Regions from separate parts of the Granulicella pectinivorans genome, predicted to be linked through region 1. Evidence: riboswitches for the same ligand, from Rfam matches in the RefSeq annotation. Region 1 holds a riboswitch; the other holds the start of a gene.
The links. A riboswitch is a leader RNA that binds a small molecule or an ion and turns the genes downstream of it on or off. The one in region 1 is predicted to bind cobalamin.
Positions count from the first base shown of each region.

Region 2: linked by a shared signal. The riboswitch ahead of BM400_RS14380 (ribonucleoside-diphosphate reductase subunit alpha) and the one ahead of BM400_RS16440 (ABC transporter substrate-binding protein) in region 1 are both predicted to bind cobalamin.

Region 1 is NZ_FOZL01000001.1:4,088,335-4,094,706, reverse strand. It holds gene BM400_RS16450 (FecCD family ABC transporter permease) at 1-88, opposite strand, end outside; gene BM400_RS16445 (ABC transporter ATP-binding protein) at 118-885, opposite strand; gene BM400_RS16440 (ABC transporter substrate-binding protein) at 882-1,772, opposite strand; cobalamin riboswitch at 1,833-2,020, opposite strand; gene BM400_RS16435 (CbtA family protein) at 2,046-2,768, opposite strand; gene BM400_RS16430 (CbtB domain-containing protein) at 2,772-2,990, opposite strand; gene BM400_RS16425 (histidine phosphatase family protein) at 3,063-3,662, shown strand; gene BM400_RS16420 (sulfatase family protein) at 3,699-5,177, shown strand; gene BM400_RS16415 (peptidylprolyl isomerase) at 5,441-6,268, shown strand; gene BM400_RS16410 (formylglycine-generating enzyme family protein) at 6,265-6,372, shown strand, end outside.
Region 2 is NZ_FOZL01000001.1:3,627,754-3,634,125, forward strand. It holds gene BM400_RS14380 (ribonucleoside-diphosphate reductase subunit alpha) at 1-2,362, opposite strand, end outside; cobalamin riboswitch at 2,461-2,649, opposite strand; gene BM400_RS14385 (prolipoprotein diacylglyceryl transferase) at 2,877-3,737, opposite strand; gene hpt (hypoxanthine phosphoribosyltransferase) at 3,858-4,436, shown strand; gene BM400_RS14395 (Ntn hydrolase family protein) at 4,719-5,543, opposite strand; gene BM400_RS14400 (RNA polymerase sigma factor) at 5,898-6,372, shown strand, end outside.

The DNA.
Region 1 (6,372 bases):
CGCGATGCAGCACATGCGCGAGGCTGATCGGTCCCGCACCGATCCACGGCAACACCAACGCGGCCACCACAAACACCAGAAGCGACACACCGAGACTCGATCTCTCCCGCGAAGTCTTCATTGATACCAGACCCACGGCGTCCCCGCCGATGTACTGTCGATCCGAAGCCGCGACGAAAACAGCCTCAGCCAAGCCTGATCGCGTTGCGCCTCGGACGACAGAAGGTCATACGCGATCACGCCCTCCGACAGAACAAGCAACCGCGTGCAATGCGTCAGCGCAAGGTTCAGGTCATGCGTAGCCGCGATACAAACCTTGTCCCTTCGCGCCTCCTCGCGCAGCACGCTGAAGCAATGCAACTGCTGCTCGATATCGAGAAACGTAGAAGGCTCATCCAGCAACAACGTAGACGCGCCCTGCGCCAGGCACGCAGCCAGCAGCACCCGCTGCCGCTCTCCGCCGCTCAGCGTTCCGAACGTCCTCTGCCGATGATGCCAGCAATGCGTCCTCTCCATTGCTGCCTGAATCAGCCTGTGATCTTCCTCCGACTCGAACCACCGGTCCGTATGCGGATACCTTCCCATCGCAACCAGTTGTTCCGCGGTAAACGGCAGGTCCGCATGGATCGCCTGCGGCAGATGGCTCACCCTTTGCGCCAGCTCACGCTCACCCCATGCCCTCTGCGCACGCCCATCAATCTCCACCGTGCCGCCATCCGGCTCACGCAGCCCCGCCAGAATATCCAGCAACGTACTCTTGCCCACTCCATTGACACCCAGCAGCGCGAGAAACTCCCCCGGCTGCGCACGAAACGTAGCATTCCGCAGCACCTGCCGTTTGCCATGCGAGAAGCTCAGGCCGTCGATCGCCAGCACATCCTTCACCGCTTGTTTCTCCCATCCACGCCATGCATAAAATCGAACAACAACTGCGCGGCTTCCGGTGCACGCGGCCCCGGCACAAGCAACGCATTCGAAGTCCCGAAGTAAACATGACCGCTCGCGGCAGCCTTGAGCCCCGCATGCTGCGCCCACAGCGCCAGCACCGCAGGCCGCGCCTGTTCGCGCATCGCCTCGCTGTCCTGCGTGCTGCTCAAATCGAAGATCACATCCGGGTTCTCCCGCACAATCGCCTCGAGCGAGAGATGCGGATAGCGCGGCAGCCCAGCCTTCGCGAACACATTCGTCCCGCCCGCGATCCCCAGAATCTCATTCAGATAATTGTCCGGCCCAATCGCCGTCAGGTCGCCCAGCGTGCCCTGCCTCCGGTCTACAACCACCGCAACACGCGGCGAGGACAACACCCGTGCCTTCGCCTGAATCTTCGCCAACTCCCCCTGTATCTTCCCGATCAGCGCCACCGCTCGATCCGCCACAGCCGCGGCGTTCGCAATCAGGCGAATCCCCGTATAGACATCCTCCAGCGTCCCATGCGGAACCTCGACATACGTCATCCGCATCGCCTTCAGCCTCTCCGTCAGCACCGCGGAGGCGGTTTGTAACACAATCAGATCGGGAGCCAGTCGAGCGATCGCTTCCACATCCGGCTTCATATACGTGCCAACCTTGGGCAGCTTCTCCACCTGTGCCGGATAGTTGCAGTACCGCGACACGCCCACCACCTGGTCACCCAGCCCAAGCGCAAACAGCGCCTCCGTAATGCTCGGCGCCGTGGAGACGATCCGCCGATGCTGTTGCGCATCCAGCCGCATCGTGGCAATCAAGCCAACCAGCGAACACGCAAAGGCTCGCCGCGAAAGGGAAGGGAACACACGCGAATTGGGGTGGAACGTACCGGCTATAGGGCGCAAGGCGTCTGTTCTCCGCAGAACGTTGCAACATGAACCCTGGCAGGTCTCCTGACTCAAAGCGGCACATCGTACCGGACTGCCTTCCTTCCCCGGTGCAACCGAGTGGTAACGCAGGCAGCGTCTCTTTGTTTACAGTGGCGGGACCGCGCCGGTATCGCACCGGACTTCCCTTTTAAGCCCTCATGGGCACCGTGGGTCTGACCCATTGTCTCACGCTGCATCCTGCGACCGCCGTCAGACCATCGCACCGGACCATCGTGCATCCCGCTCCGTAAGCCACCCGAACAACAACCCGATCGCACCCCACAGCACCACCTGTAACGCCCACGACGCAAGCCGAAAACGCCACAGAAGATCGGCCGGAAACCCCACCGGAACCTCATCGATCGTCGGCAGAAAATAACCAACCACGCCCACGAGCCCAACATAAAACGCCGCCCCCACAAGCCCTGCGTTCCAAGCCCCAAAGCGCCGCGCCGCAACCCGGCTCACCTTCGTCGCCAGCACCATCCCTAAAATCGAGATCGCGATCATCAGGAAAAACGCCGTGGTTCTCACACCAATTGTTTCGGGATTACCAACCGCCGGAGGATCCGCCGGATACTTCAAACTCGGCACAAACGACACCGTGACGAACCCCGCCACAGCAAGCAGCGCAGCCAGAGCCCGCGGCCTCCGTGGCCCAAACCGCCCATGCGCATACGCGAACACCAGCCCGAAAATCCCACCCAGCGACGATCCATACAACACCGCGGCCGTCAGCAGTCCAAACGTCTTCTGCACATGCCGGCTCACCACCTCCGGCTCCGCAGCCTCGCCCTTTGCCTCATCCGCGGCAGCCTCAAACGCAATCGCGCGATCCACCTGCGGCTCTCCCAGCACGCGCGCCGCAAGAAACACCAGCAGACCGGCGAGCACGCCCACCACCATCCCGCGAATCAGAAGACTACGAGTCATCGCTCAGTGGCAGGGGAAGCCAAGCAGATGGCGGCCATCGTGAACGAACTCATGCACCGAGCTTCCGCGCAGCATATGCGTCGCACCCTGCTCCGCGCCCACAAAGTACAGCACCAACAACAGCAACAGACCGCCAAACACCGCCCACGGGATCAGCTCAGACAGCGGAATCGTTGGTACAAAAGTGGGGCGCGCGATCGAGCCTGCGGTTTCAGATGCCATGGTGAAACTCCTCCGGATGCTTGCGTCGCCTTCCAGTGTAGCGCACACAATTCTCGTAAAATAAAACCGTCTATGAGCCGATACTCTCCGCCAGTCCGCATCTCGCTCATCACGCACCCCGCCACCGCGCAGCAGAAGGCCGGAATCTTCCCCAGCGACGAACCCCTCGATCCGCAGTCGCTCGACACCCTCTCCGCCATCTCCTGGCAGGCACCCGCCGCAGCCCACGCAGTTACCGCACCGGAGCAGCGCACACGGCAAACCGCGTCAGCGCTCGGCCTCCATGCAGTGGAAGCGCCAGACCTGCGCGAGTGCGACTACGCCCTGTGGAGCGGCATCGCCCTCGACACCCTCCAGACCGAAGACCCCGACGGCCTCGCAACCTGGCTGATCAACCCATCCGCCCGTCCCCATCAGGGCGAGTCCTTCCTCAGCCAGATCGAGCGCATAAGCAACTGGATCGAGTCGCACCGCACCACCGGCCACGTCGTCGCCATCACCCACACCTCGGTCGTACGCGCCGCCCTCGCCTACATCCTGCAGGTCCCACCCCATCACGCCTTGCGCAGCATCGAGCCATCCCCCCTCACCCTCACCGACATCCGCCTCACCGGCGACACCTGGCGCTTGCGTTCCACCGGAGTGCCTCTCACCCAGGCACTCCTCGACTAGATCCATCCTCATCCTCACCACGAACTGAGAGCATCCATGAATCGACGCAAGTTTATCGGACTGTCCTCCACTGCATTCGCCGCCGTCCAGGCTAGGCCTGCCCTCGCCCTCAGCGATCCATCCTCCAGGCCCAACTTCCTCTTCCTCATCGCGGACGACCTCATGTTCCGCACCATCAATGCCATCAACAACGCCGAGGTCCACACCCCAAACCTCGACAGCCTCGTCCGCTCCGGAGCCCACTTCACCCACTGCTTCCATCAGGGCTCCTGGACCGGAGCCGTCTGCGTAGCCAGTCGCACCATGCTCAACACCGGCCTCTCTACCTTCCGTGCCGAACAATCCGACGCAGCCAACCAGGCCGGCGACAAACCCTGCTGGGGCCAGACCCTCCGCGAGGCCGGCTACGACACCTTCATCACCGGCAAGTGGCACCTTGACGCCGTCACCCTCCAGCGCTCCTTCTCCGAGCAAGGCCCCGTAGCCCCCGGCTACCTCCCGTCGACGCCCGACATGTACCACCGCCCCGCCCCCGGCAACCATTGGGACCCCACCAACCGGCAGCTCCTCGGCCACTGGCTCAAGAAGGGCATCTGGCTCAACCGCAAGGACGAGACCATCCAGCACTCCAGCGCCCTCTACGCCGACGCCGCCATCGACCACCTCATCAGGAAGGTCCCCACCAAAACGAACCCGTTCTTCATGTACGTAGGCTTCAACGCCCCGCACGACCCCCGTCAGGCACCGCAGGAGTACCTCGACCTCTACCCGCCCGACAAGATCGCTATCCCGCCCAACTTCCTCCCCGAGCATCCCTTCGATCAGGGCGAGCACAAGACCCGCGACGAGATCCTCGCGCCCTTCCCGCGCACCGAAGACGCCGTTCGCACCCACCGCCGCGAGTACTACGCCATCATCACGCACATGGACGCCCAGATCGGCCGCATCCTCGACGCTCTCAAGGCCTCCGGCAAGGCCGGCAACACCTACGTCATCCTCACCGCAGACCACGGCCTCGCCGTCGGCGAGCACGGCCTCATGGGCAAGCAGAACCAGTACGAGTGCTCCATGCGTATGCCTCTGCTCATCTCCGGCCCCGGCATCCAGCCCGGCAAGCGCATCGACGAGATGGTCTATCAGCACTCCATGTACGCCACTACCTGCGATCTCGCCGGCGTAGCAATCCCGCCGCACGTCGAGTTCCCCTCGCTCGTCCCCATGCTCCGCGCCGAAAAGCCCGCGCCCCTGTACGACGCCATGTTCGGCTGGCTCAACACGGTCCAGCGCTCCATCCGCACGCAGAAGCACAAGCTCATCTTCTATCCGCAGCTCAATCGCTTCCAGGTCTTCGATCTCGAGCGCGACCCCTGGGAGATGCACGATCTTGTCGACGATCCCGGATACGCTCAGATCAAACTCAACCTCATCGCCACCTTCAAGCGCCATCAGAAAGAGTTAGGCGACCCCATGGACATAGACCACCCCAGGGCCATCGCGCCCCGACAGGATTTGTAAACCAACGGCAACACCCTGTTGTCGTTGTCTTTGCGGTTGCCGTTGCCCTTCGGATGCGAGTGGGGCTTTAGCCTCACGTCGAGCCACGAACCAGAAAGGGGGCTTTTGCCCCGGGCCGTTGCTGTTACTTTTGAGGTCAGCCAAGGCATCACCCCTCGAAAGAAGTTCTTCAAAGAAAAGCCACTCTCCATGCAGACATCACCGCAAGAGGCTATCGTCATTCCGAACATCCCGCCCGAAAGGGCAAAGCACACGGAGAAAACGTGCCAATCACCATCAACGGCGAACGCATCGAAGATGCACTCTTCCTCGAAGAGTTCCGCCACCTCGGCGGTCAGAGCATCGACCCCACGCAGCCCGGTGCGGAACACGAACTCGACCGCCTCCGCCATCTCGCCGAGCGTCGCGTCCTCCGCAACGTCCTCCTCCGTCAACGCGCCATCGCCGCCGGCTTTACCGTTACTCCGGAAGAGGTCCTCAACGAACGCTCCCGCCAATGGGGAACCTCCAGCGCCTCCGTCTGCACGCAGGTCATGGCCTCATCCATCGCGGGCCACCTTCTCATCGAGAAGTACTGCCACTGGCTCACCCGCCACGAACTCCGCCCCTCCCGCGCCGAGGTCGAGCGCTTCTACCGCGAGCATCGCGAGCAGTTCCGCATCCCCGAGCAGATTGAAGCCGCTCACATCGTCTGCAACATCGAACGCCCAGCAGACGAGCCCATCGCCCGCGACCGTATCCAGCAAGCCGAAGAGCAACTCAACCGCGGGGTAGCCTTCCCCAAAGTGGCCGAGCGATTCTCCGACTGCGGCGGCAAAGCCACTCTCGGCTGGATCGAGCGCGGCACCATGGTCGAAGCCTTCGACGAAGTCGTCTTCGCCCTCAAGCCCGGCCAGCGCTCGCCCATCTTCCAAACCGTCTTCGGACTTCACATCGCCACCGTCCTGCGCCGCAAGTCCGCCGGCTACGAGTCCCTCGAAGAACTCCGTCTCAACATCGCTCGGCACATCCTCGAAGAACGCAAGAATCGCACCATCGCTGCCGCCACCGAAGAAGCCTACCGCGCCGCGACGATAGAAGGGACCCTATGAAGCCCACGCCTCCAGCATGCTGTGTCCCCAGCAAACACCGCGCCGAGCGCCTCGCCGCCTCGACGGAACTCTCCGCCCAGCGCATCCGTGCGACCGAAGGCTCG
Region 2 (6,372 bases), 460 kb from region 1:
GGTTCTGGTACGTGGGCTCGATCGACTGCGTTACGCCGCAAATATTCGAGATCGTAGCCGTCGGCGCAATCGCCAGCGTATTCGAGTTCCGCATGCCGGTCGTCTTCACCTGCTCGCGCAGACCCGTCCAGTCCAGCGTCGTGCTGCGTGTCATGTGCAGCTCATGCTTTCGCGCATTCTGCAGGAGCTCAATCGAATCCACCGGCAGCACGCCCTGGCTCCACAACGAACCCTCGAAGCTCGGATACCGCCCCCGCTCCGCCGCGAGCGACACGGAAGCCGAGATCGCATGAAAGCTCACCAGCTCCATGCTGGTGTCGGCAAACCGCACCGCATCGACCGAAGCAAACGGGATACGCAATGTGTAAAGCGCATCCTGATATCCCATGATCCCCAACCCCACCGGCCGATGCCGCAGGTTCGACTGGCGAGCCTCCGGTACCGTATAGAAGTTGATATCGATGACGTTATCCAGCATCCGCATCGCCGTCGTCACCGTCTTCTTCAGCCGCGCTTCATCGATTCCCGCCGGGGTCACGTGGTTCGCCAAGTTCACCGACCCCAGGTTGCACACAGCGATTTCCTTGCCGCTCGTATTCAGCGTGATCTCCGTGCAAAGATTCGATGAGTGGACGACGCCCACATGCTGCTGAGGCGACCGAAGGTTGCACGGGTCCTTGAACGTGATCCACGGATGGCCCGTCTCGAAGATCATCGTCAACATCCGCCGCCAAAGCTCTACCGCGCGCAGCGTCTTCGTCACACGCATCTCACCGCGCTGCGCCTTCGCCTCGTAGTGCTCATAGCGCTCCGCAAACGCAGTCCCATACAGGTCGTGCAGATCCGGCGTCTCGTCCGGCGAGAACAACGTCCACGTCCCATCGGCCTCAACCCGCTCCAAAAACAAGTCCGGCACCCAGTTTGCCGTGTTCATGTCATGCGTGCGACGGCGGTCGTCCCCCGTATTCTTGCGCAGGTCCAGGAACTCCTCGATGTCGATGTGCCACGTCTCCAGATACCCGCACACCGCTCCCTTCCGCTTGCCTCCCTGGTTCACCGCGATTGCCGTATCGTTCGCCACCTTCAGAAACGGAACCAACCCCTGCGACTCACCATTCGTCCCGCGGATATGCGCCCCTAGGCCACGCACCGCGCTCCAGTCGTTGCCCAGGCCACCCGCATACTTCGAGAGCAACGCATTGTCCTTGATCGACTTGAAGATCCCATCCAGATCGTCCGGGATCGTCGTCAAAAAGCACGATGAAAGCTGCGGCCGTAGCGTACCCGCGTTGAACAGCGTAGGCGTCGAGCACATGAAGTCGAAGGACGACAGCAGCTCATAGAACTCGATCGCCCTGGCATCCCGGTCGATCTCTCGCACAGCCAGCCCCATCGCAACCCGCATGAAGAACGCCTGCGGTAGCTCGAACCGAATCCGGTCCCGATGCAGAAAATACCGGTCATACAGCGTCTGCAGCCCCAGAAACTGAAAGTTCCGGTCGCGCTCAGGCTTCAACGCAGCCGCCAGCCGCACCAAGTCGAACGCCCCCAGTTCCTTATCCAAGATCTCCAGCTTGATCGCCAGTTTGATGTACTCCGGGAAGTACTCGTCGTAGCGCAGATCGATCTGCCGCTGGGACCCGCTTACCACCTCTGGCAGCACAAACCCCAGGGCTTCATCACGCAATCCGTTCAGCAGCAGTCGCGCACTTACGTACGCGTAGTTGGGCTCCTGCTCCACCAGCGCACGCGCCGCCATCGTCTGCGCGAGCCCCAACTCATGCAGCAGAATGCCGTCATAAAGGTTCCGATGTACCTCCGCCATCACGGCATCGACCGATACACCATCGAGCCCGTCGCACGCCGTCGCCACCACCTGCCGCAGCGCTGCCTCATCCAGTGGCTCTGTCCGCCCATCCTGCAGCTTCACGTTCAGCCGAGGCTGCGCCGGGGCCGCACCCACCTCCTCGCGCTTGCGACGTTCCTGCATGCGCTCCGCGCGGTACAGCACGTACGCCCGCGCGATCTTGTGCTCGCCCGAGCGCATCAGCGCCAATTCGACCTGGTCCTGAATATCTTCAATGTGGATCGCCCGTGCCACGCCCGCCCGACGCGTCAGCGTCTCGACAATCTGCCGAGTCAGCCCATCGACAGCCTCGTGGATGCGCCGCGACTCACTTGCGGCATTCCCTTCAACCGCCAGAAAGGCCTTCGTAATCGCAATCGAGATCCGGCTTGGATCGAAACCGGAGAGACTCCCGCTGCGGCCAATCACCTGAAAATCAGGCGTGGCGGACGTCGAGGAGTGTATGGAGGCAGGGGGAGGAAGGGTCCCAAAATCGTGTGTTGCGGATGCGGCCATGGATAAATCTCCTTGGCCTCTGAAGCGTGCGAGAAAACAGCGGGTCGTCCTCCGCGAAGGACAAAAGTACGCTGCCACCTCGCCTCCCCTCGGAGGCGCTAGCGAATGTTTCGATGGCAGGTCTTCGGACTTTGCAGGATCGGACCTAATCGCCGGACTTCCCAGAGCAAAACTCCAGTGTCATCTTGGGCTTTCGTACCTGCTTACCGCTGCGGGGCAGTTCCGGACTTTCACCGGATTCCCTTTTCACACTCCGCGAAGGAGTGACCATGGAATAAACCCACTATAGCTTGCGACCCCACCTGGAGAGCAACTACCAATTGTGGATATCTCGGCACAGCCGACAACACCCGCACCAAAGGGCTACAATCCCCCCAAAGGAATCCATGCGGTCATTTGGGGTTGTTGGTATAGCTTCTGCGGGTTGGGTGGGCTTGTTTGCTGCGGCACAAACTAACACCCTTACCAGGGAGAAGTCCGACCACGGTTGGCGTCTTCTTTTTATCCGCAAACCCTATCCCGCCACGGCCTCGTCGGGGATCGCCGGCAGCACCTCTTGATGCTTCACCTTTGCCACGATCATCACCAGGACCCCGGCCAGAACGCTCACCAGAGCGGCCAACTGCGCGTTGCTCATGCCCCAATACAGCTTGGGGTTCACCCGGACGAACTCGACCAGGAACCGACCGATGCCGCTCAGCACCAGGTAAAGCCCGGTCAGCCATCCCAGAGGCAGCATCTTCTTGCCCAGCCTCCACAAGAACCAGCCAATCAGCAGCGCAAACAGAAACTCGTACACCGGAGTAGGCTGCACCAGCGCGTCCGGCGGCGTCGGAGGCACCAGCGCGTCCTTCGCCATGTGCACACCCCACGGCAGCGTCGTATTGATCCCGTAGTCTCCATCGCCCGAGGTGAGACATCCGATGCGGCCTACGCCGTAGCCGATGGCTGCCGCTGGAGCGGCGAGGTCCAACATCCTTACGGCGGCGGCCCAACTGGTCCGACCTTCCGGACGAGCCTGCCGGCCTTCCCACATCAGCCAGCCGATGCCGAAGACCAGTCCGCCAAACCACGCGAACCCGCCCTGGAGGTACTTCAGGAAGCCCAGCAGCACCTCCATCGGGTGGGACCAGCCGGGCAGCGCAATCTGCTTCATCTCCGCCACCAGCGCATGGACATCCTGCAGCTCGTGCCACGTCTTCGCGCCCAGCACGCCCATGATCGTCACCAGCGTCACGATGCTCAGCGCATCGGCGTCCACGCCATTGCGGATAAAGTTCTTGTGCAGCACGATCCCCGCCACCACGGCCGCCAGCCACAACAGCAGCCCAAACGTCCCCAGATGTAGCGGTCCCAGATTGATAAACGGATACATAACCCTCGCAAAAGGGGCCGAAAGCCCCAGCACCCAAGTATACCGAAGCGCGCCAGACGCCGGGACCCAAGACTTAAGCACTGTTCTCCCACAGCCCAATCCGCGATACGCTAGTACCTTATGGCAACGACGACCCCCTCCTTCCCGTCCCCCTCCGTCATGGAAGTCCTCTTCTCCACCGAGCAGATCGCCGCTCGCGTCAAGGCCATCGGCGACCAGATCACCGCGGACTACGCCGGCCTCACGAAGAACGGCCAACCCATCGTCCTTATCGGAGTGCTCAAGGGCGCGGCCATCTTCCTTGCCGACCTTGCCCGCTCCATCCAGGTCGACAACACCTTCGACTTCGTCGCCGTCTCCAGCTACGGCCGCGCCCGTGTCTCCTCCGGAGCCGTCAAGCTCATCAAGGACATCGACAACCCCATCGAGGGCAAGCACGTCATCCTGGTCGAAGACATCCTCGACACCGGCCTCACCCTCAGCTACCTCCGCGGCCTCATGCTCCAGCACAAGCCCGCCTCGCTGAAGATCGCCACCTGCCTCGACAAGCCCGAGCGCCGCCTCGTCCCCATCGAGGCCGACTACATCGGCTTCCAGATCCCCAACCAGTTCGTCATCGGCTACGGCATGGACTACGCCGAGGTCTACCGCAACGTCCCCGACATCCGCCTCTACCCCGAAGAAGCCGTAGGCCACTAAGGCCCACGCAAACGTCGAAAAAGATCCCCCAAGTCTCATCCGAGACTGGGGGATTTTTTGTCGTTGATTTCTGGTTTCGCTAAAGCTAGAAGAAGGTGTTTTGACATTGCGACCATTTCCAACAGCCACCCTCCGGACGCGAGTGGGACAGGTAATCTTTCAGTCGCAACTCTTCCAAAATTCTTCGTCGAACAAACAATGGATATGATGTCCGAACGCAGTTGATGCAGCTCTTGCCATCACTTTCCAAGCAATCGTTTTTCCAAAAACTTTTTCTTACCATCAAGCTTTTGCGGGACCATCAACGGTACCCGGCTCGATAAGGTTCGGAGCGGGGTCTTCAAGAGCCGGTTCTCCAATAGCCCTCTCGATGAACTTGGCGATTTTCGCGTTGCCATTTTCCCTCACTTTCTGTGCTTGCTTCCTTACGCGATTGTAGGTAGTTCGAAGCTCTGCCATTGCGGGTTCACCGACGTGGGTGAAATGACCCAACTCTGGTCCGATGACGATCATGTCTGTCTTTTCGCCGACGCCTGGCGCAACTTCAGCGCGCTTTTTCGCCGTATACACGAGCATCAGCGTTTCCGCCATCTCTTTATGTTTGACATGTTCACCAAACATAAGCTGCGAGTTGGCATGCCACGCTCCAGCGCCTATCGATGCAAACCCCGTCCAGTCTTGACAGACAACGCCTTCGTTACTGACTTCATAGATATGGGCCCCTGATGCATCGATTCCCATTACTATGGCTTGTATCGGCGCAATTCGGAAATCCAGTAGCTCTTTCGCGAGTTGATTTGCCAATTCGGAATCGATTCCCGCTAAGACCAACTTATCGAAGTCTAAGTTTAGCGGGTGGAGAATCATCTTGGCCGCGCGCTGACGTGTTATTGCGGCGAGGTCTTCATAGAACCAATCTGCAACAAGCTTAACGCTCAGCCATTCGTCGGGATATTCGTTTAGCTGTCTATTCTTATGCTCAATTACTGAATGAAGAATGTCAGCCTGTACAGTTAGATCGCCAGCAACCATGATGATTACGGACTTGGTGAGGACAAAGATCTTCGTCTGTTCCTGTTCGAACTCGATGTCTCCTGCAGTCACCATTCTGTCCGATGCTCCGATTAAAATGGAGCTTCCCCGAAATGAGGCCATTGCTCCGACACAAACCGTCACCGAGTGCCCTCCAAAAAAAATGTACGCAAATCCGCCAATAAACTCAGCTGACGTCAAGAGCACTCTACGCTAACCCAGACGCCTCCGCCAACAACGCACAGTTCTGCAAGCGCCTCCATGGTCCCGAATAATTGCATGTATCACAACCTCTCTGAGCGCTACCTACCGATGCATCGTCTTTAGCCCATCCCTCACCCGCTGCGGAGTTCCCCCTCACTCCAAACAATTTCCCTCTCACCTTGGGGAAATCCGCGCGTCCCACGTGCATACTCGGGCAGAACACCGATGACCTCCCGATTCAGCCAACTCGTCTTCGCCCCCGTGCCGAGCCACCTCGACGCACTCCCATCGCCCGACTCCCCATCCCTCCTCTCCAAACTCAGACAAACCCTCAGCACCGACGAAGAACTCGCCCTCCGCCTCCAGCAAGGACAAGCCGACGCCCTGACTGTCCTCTTCCGCCGCCACAGTCCCCTCCTCTTCGGCATCGCCCGCCGCATCCTCCGCAACGAGTCCGAGGCGGAAGACTCCGTCCAACAAATCTTCCTCGACGTCTTCCGATCCATCCATCAATTCGACCCCGCACGAGGCAGCTTCAAGTCCTGGCTGGTCATGTTTGCCTACCAGAGAACCTTCAACGCCCGCCGCGCCATGGCCTCGAACCGCTACTTCCAAACCGACTCCTTCGACGAAGCCCAGTTGTTTCGGCAACCACCGGGAGCAGCGGAGACGAGCATCCTCGTCAACCAACTCCTCAGCA